Regions from separate parts of the Selenihalanaerobacter shriftii genome, predicted to be linked through region 2. Evidence: riboswitches for the same ligand, from Rfam matches in the RefSeq annotation. Region 2 holds a riboswitch; the other holds the start of a gene.
What was found. Region 2 has a riboswitch for S-adenosylmethionine ahead of metK (methionine adenosyltransferase). Riboswitches for the same ligand answer to the same signal wherever they lie in the genome.
Positions count from the first base shown of each region.

Region 1: another riboswitch for S-adenosylmethionine. It lies ahead of B5D41_RS05930 (O-acetylhomoserine aminocarboxypropyltransferase/cysteine synthase family protein); the one in region 2 lies ahead of metK (methionine adenosyltransferase).

Region 1 covers NZ_FUWM01000009.1:19,878-23,178, reverse strand. Annotated here, with positions in the region: gene metX (homoserine O-acetyltransferase MetX) at 1-502, opposite strand, end outside; gene B5D41_RS05930 (O-acetylhomoserine aminocarboxypropyltransferase/cysteine synthase family protein) at 535-1,731, opposite strand; SAM riboswitch class I at 1,817-1,930, opposite strand; gene B5D41_RS05925 (ABC transporter substrate-binding protein) at 2,001-3,301, opposite strand, start outside.
Region 2 covers NZ_FUWM01000003.1:155,433-158,733, reverse strand. Annotated here, with positions in the region: gene B5D41_RS00725 (ABC transporter permease) at 1-873, shown strand, start outside; gene B5D41_RS00720 (ABC transporter ATP-binding protein) at 893-1,690, shown strand; SAM riboswitch class I at 1,835-1,935, shown strand; gene metK (methionine adenosyltransferase) at 2,014-3,204, shown strand.

The sequences.
Region 1 (3,301 bases), on a different contig from region 2:
CTCCCATGGAACCACCAATTACTGCTCGAAGATGATTAATCCCTAATTTATCTAATAATGCTTTCTGTAGCTTAATCATATCTTTAATTGTTATTACAGGAAAATCAGTTCCATACTCTCTTCCTGTCTCTGGATTAATAGAAGCAGGACCAGTTGTGCCATAGCAGCTCCCTAACACATTACTACAAATTACATAATATTTATTGGTGTCAATTGCTTTATTTGGACCAATTAAATTATTCCACCAACCTACTTCTTGATCACCTGTCTGATATTTACCGGCAGTATGGGCGTTAGCTGTTAAATGATGAACAATTAAAATTACATTATCTTGATTAGAATTTAATCTACCATATGTTTCATAATTAATTTCTATAGGCCCTAACTCTTTACCGGATTCAGTCTTAAATTTCTCTTTAGCATCAAAAAGAGTCAGATTGTGTGGTGAAGTTAAACTCACCTCATCACTAATATACTCTACTTCTCTATTACAAATACTCATAACTCTCCCTTCCTTCCAGTTAAACTTAAAAACTAATCAATAGTTGCAAATGCTTGCTTTAAATCGGCAATTATATCTTCTACATTCTCAATCCCTACCGATAATCTAATTAAACCTTCAGTAATACCAGCTTCTTCTTGCTCCTCTTTTCCTAATTGTTCATGAGTAGTCGAAGCCGGATGAATAATTAATGTTCTAGTGTCACCTACGTTGGCTAAAAGTGAACATAACTCTACACTATTAATTAGCTTCTTACCAGCTTCAAAGCCACCTTTAATTTCAAAACAGACCATACCTCCAAAATTCTCTTGTTGTTTTTTAGCTAATTCATGTTGTGGATGACTCTCTAATCCTGGATATTTAATCCACTCTACTTGATCATGTTCTTCTAACCATTCTGCTACTTGTTGTGCATTTTCTGAATGTCTTTCCATACGTAAAGAGAGTGTTTCTAATCCCTGAATAAATAACCACGAATTCATTGGACTTAAAGCTGGACCTGTGTCACGATATCCTTCAGTTCTAACTTTAAAAATAAAATCTTCTGAACCAACAATAACTCCTCCTATAGAACTTCCATGACCTCCTATATATTTAGTTGCCGAATGAACCACAATATCTGCTCCTAAACTTAAAGGTTGACATAAGTAAGGAGTATTAAAAGTATTATCAAAGACTACTGTAATATCATTTTCATGAGCAATTTCTGCTACTTTTTTGATATCAACAATATTTAAAAGTGGATTACCAGGTGATTCTAAATAAAGAACTTTTGTATTTTCAGTAATAGCCTCTTCCCAGGCATCTAAATCATCTGGATCTACAAATGTAGTCTCAATCCCATACTTTGGTAAAGTCACTGAAAAGAGATTATAAGTTCCACCATAGATACATCTAGAAGAAACAATTTCATCTCCTGCCTCTAATAAACCTAATATAGTTAAATTAATAGCTGCCATCCCTGATGATGTAGCTAAAGCTGCTTCGCCTCCCTCTAAAGCTGCTATTCGCTTCTCAAATGCTGAGTGAGTCGGATTTCCAATTCTAGTATAAATATTCCCTTCTTCCTCTAAAGCAAATAATCGTGCTGCATGGTCAGCATCATTAAATACATAAGATGTTGTCTGATAAATAGGCACCGCTCTTGACCCAGTTGTTTCCTCTGGTTCATATCCTGCGTGTAAAGACAGTGTGTCAAATCCTAAATTTCTTTTTTCTTCTTTTGTCATATTTATTACCTCCATTTTTAATTAAAAATAAAAAAACCTCTTCTCTGATGAGAAGAGGTTTATAATTTATTATAATTATACTCCTCTCTCATCTCTCAACGAAAATTTTTTCGTTGCAGGATTTGGCACCATTGCATTCTAAACGAATGCCGGTTGCCGGGCTTCATCGGGCCAGTCCCTCAGCCACTCTTAATAAGAGCTTTCATTCATATTAACTTTTTACTTTAAATTATAATAACATAAATCACTAAATATGTCAACTCTATTATTCATTTTTTATCTTCATTCTTTTTTTCGACCTTATTCTTTTCATTATCAGTAACATTTAATATATCTTCAGCAATATTTAAGATTTCTCTACTTACTTTAGGAATAGATTCTCCTTCTAACCAGAATGATTCGTACCGCTCATCAATCACTTGCTTAATCTCTAACTCTAATTTCTCATTATTAAAACCACTTAACTCCTTATAACTACCACGGTCTACATAAGTCAATAGTTGATTTTGAATATCAGTTGTTAGATTTACTTCTTGCTTCCAATGAGAAATTAAAGGTAGATAACTTGGTACCACTCTTAACTTCTTAGCTATAAAAAGTGATTTCTGTTGATTAAGAAACTTAGCAAATTTATAAACAGCTTTTGTATGATCGTCCCCTTTATACTCTTCTTGTCTAAAAAGCACTAAACCTCTTACCTTTAGCGGTACTTTACTCACTTCAGGATCATTAGTAGGTATCGGTAATAAAGTTAATTCTACATTCTTTTCTTTTTTATCTCGCTGATACAAATTATTTAATAACCATAAATTAACTGGAGCAATCACTCCTGCTCTACCTTGCCAAAAATAAGGTAGTAATTTTTTATTCATCTCTTCTGGTTCTTCATAGAATACTTTATGACTACGTAAATCATCTAAATATTCAAAAGTACCTTTTAAATTCTTCTCTGTCAAAAGCAATTTACCTTCTTTAGAAACTAGTTCCTGACTGTCATTCATACTTAATAATTGATAAAACAATTCTGAATTATATGGATTAAAGATTATACAACTTTTTTTATTTAAACCTTTGATTTCTTTAGCTGTTTGGTAAAAAGTCTCCCATGGCCAGCCTTTTTCTTTAACTCTACTCAGGTCTAAATCTGTCTTAGTAAGTAATTTGCGATTCCCAACCCAAACTTGAGGTAATAACCAATTCGGTAATCCCCATACTTTTTGATCATAAGTAAATGCTGAAGTTCCTAACTGATTATAGTCTTCTATTTCATTCTCGGCAAAGAATATATTAACTGGAATCTGATATTCTTCACTTATTAATTTAGTACCAAATAAATCATTATATATATCAGGTGGTTTCCCTTCTGTTAACCTTTTCTTCAATTTATTTCTGCCTTCTATAAATGATAGTAATTCATACTTCACTTTAATATTCGGATACATATCATTAAATTCTGTAATTGTTTCTTGTAAAAACTTTTTATACTCTGCATCTTGACCAATAAAGAGGGGATAATCCCAATAAGTTATTTGATATTCCTTGTCAGCCACTAATTCTACTTTAGGATCAA
Region 2 (3,301 bases):
GGATCAATAGAACAAGGGCTAGTTTATGGTGTTATGGCTTTAGGAGTCTATTTAACATTTAGGATTTTAGATTTTCCGGATTTAACGGTAGATGGGAGTTTCCCCTTAGGAGCTGCCATTACTGCTAAGCTAATTATTGACGGAGTAGATCCAATAGTTGCTACATTAGCAGCAGTCTTATTTGGAGCATTAGCTGGAAGTATTACTGGTTTTTTGAATACAAAATTAAAGATTACTGGGCTTTTATCAGGAATTTTAACTATGACTGCTTTATATTCGATTAATTTACGAATTATGGGTAGAGCTAATATTCCATTACTTAATCAGGAGACCATCCTAACTAAATTAGATGCAATAAGCTTAAATGGAGAATGGCAAGCAGGAATATTCTTTTTAGTCATAGTTTTAGTTATAAAGTTTATGGTTGATTGGTTCTTGCATACAGAATTAGGTTTAGCTTTGAGAGCAACCGGAGATAATCCACAAATGATTCGAAGTATGGGAGTAAATACGGATTCAATGACCATTTTAGGATTAGCATTATCTAATGGTTTAGTAGCCTTATCTGGTTCCTTAGTAGCTCAATATCAAGGTTTTGCTGATGTTGGAATGGGAATTGGAATGATTATTATAGGCTTAGCTTCTGTGATTATTGGAGAAGTAATTTTTAGCAGTCGAAGAATTATTTTAGCTACTATAAGTGTTATTGGTGGTTCATTGCTATATCGTTTAGCAATTACTACAGCATTAAGATTAGGTTTTGCACCTACAGATTTGAAAATTGTTACGGCTGTTTTAGTAATTACTGCTTTATCAGCTCCAACTATAAAAGAAGATTTTAAACTTAATTTTTTATCGAAAGGTACATCATGATTTTAGGAGGTGAGCTGAAATTTTAAAAGTAAACGGGATTCGTAAAATTTTTAATCGTGGTACGGTTAACGAAAATGTGGCTTTAAAAGGTGTAGATTTAGAATTAAGAACCGGTGATTTTGTAACTATTATCGGTAGTAATGGTGCAGGAAAGTCTACCCTTTTAAATTCGATTGCAGGTAGCTTTAGAATAGATGCAGGAAATATTCAAGTAGATGATAAAGATGTAACAAATATGCCAGATTATAAGAGAGCTGGTTTAATAGGTCGTGTCTTTCAAGACCCTTTACAAGGTACTGCAGCGACTATGTCTATTGAAGAGAATTTAGCTATGGCAGCAGCTAGAGGCAAAAAGCGCGGATTGGGGATCGGAGTAAATAAAGAAAGAAGAGACGAGTTTAAAGAATATTTGAGTCTATTAGGATTAGGTCTTGAGGATAGATTGACAGATAAGGTTGGATTATTATCTGGAGGGCAGCGTCAATCTTTAACTTTATTAATGGCTACTATTGCTAAACCAAAGGTTTTATTATTAGATGAACATACAGCTGCTTTAGATCCTAAGACTGCTCAACAAGTAATTGATTTGACTAAAAGTATAGTAGTTAAGCATAGTTTAACTGTATTAATGGTAACTCATGATTTAAATCAAGCATTAAATTTAGGTAATAGAACTATTATGATGGATAATGGGGAAATAGTATTGGATATTAAGAATCCAGAAAGAAAACATTTAACAGTAGATGATTTATTAGATAAATTTGCTCAAGCTAAAGGTGAGGAATTGATGAATGATCGAATTTTATTAGCACAATAATTTTATAAATGAAAGGAATTAAGGGGAGACTAATAGAGTCTCTCTTCTTTATTAGAAGAAAGCAAAGGTTAATTTAACAAGATATTAATTGACAACTAATATTGGATATGTTAACATAATATTGTATTTTAAAATGAATATTTAGTAACATCAAGAGTGGTGGAGGGACAGGCCCTAGGAAACCCGGCAACCAGCGCAGCAGTGCATGGTGCTAATTCCTGCAAGAGTATCTTGAGAGATGTAGTAATGTTTTTTAAATATCTCTCCAATAAGGAGAGAATTTTTTATTTATAATGAATCCATTTAAATTAAGAGGTGATATAATGTCCAATAATCATTATTTATTTACATCAGAATCAGTAACTGAGGGACATCCTGATAAAGTTGCTGATCAAATTTCTGATGCAGTTTTAGATGCTATTTTTAGTCAAGATCCTCAGGCTCGAGTTGCTTGTGAGACATTAGTAACTACTGGTATGGTTTTGATTTCTGGAGAAATATCAACAGATTGTTATGTTGATATTCCCAAAGTTGCTCGTAAAAAAGTGAAGGAGATTGGTTATACTAATGCTAAGTATGGATTTGATGCGGGTACATGTGCTATTTTGACTTCTATTGATGAGCAGTCACCTGATATTGCTATGGGAGTAGATGAGGCTTTAGAAGCAAAAGAAGGGCTAGCTGAAGAAGAGGAGGAATTAGGAGCTGGAGATCAAGGGTTAATGTTTGGTTATGCTAGTAATGAAACTGAAGAATTAATGCCATTACCGATTACTCTAGCTCACAAACTAGCTAGAAAATTAGCAGAGGTAAGAAAAGAAGAAGTTTTGCCTTACTTACGTCCGGATGGAAAGACTCAGGTTACTATTGAGTATGAAGGAGACAAGCCAGTAAGAGTAGATACTGTGGTAGTCTCTACTCAACATAAAGCTGATGTCTCATTAGAACAGATTGAAAGGGATATTATTTCTAAGGTTGTTAAGCCGATTATCTCTAAAGATATGTTAGATAGTGAGACTAAATATTTAGTAAATCCAACCGGACGTTTCGTAATTGGTGGGCCTAAAGGAGATGTAGGCTTAACTGGAAGAAAGATTATTGTTGATACATATGGAGGAACAGCTCGTCATGGTGGTGGAGCGTTTTCTGGTAAGGATCCAACGAAGGTAGATAGATCAGCGGCTTATGCCTCTCGCTATGTAGCTAAAAATGTGGTAGCAGCTGGTTTAGCTGATAAATGTGAGGTGCAGTTGGCTTATGCTATTGGAGTTGCATCTCCAGTTTCTGTTATGGTAGATACATTTGGCACATCTAAAGTTGATGAGGAAGTTGTTGAAGATCTAATTCAAAAACATTTTGATTTACGTCCAGCTCAGATTATTAAAGAGTTAGAATTGAGACAACCTATATATCAAGATGTAGCTGCTTACGGTCATTTTGGACGTAATGATTTAGATTTGCCATGGGAAAGAACAGATAAAGCAGATATTTTAAAAAAAGAAGCAGGATTGTAGAAGATAATGAATAATGATTTAAATAGAAAAAAGTTTAGATTTTTATAACATAAAGCTAGGCACTTATTGTGTCTAGCTTTTTAACATATCAAATCAA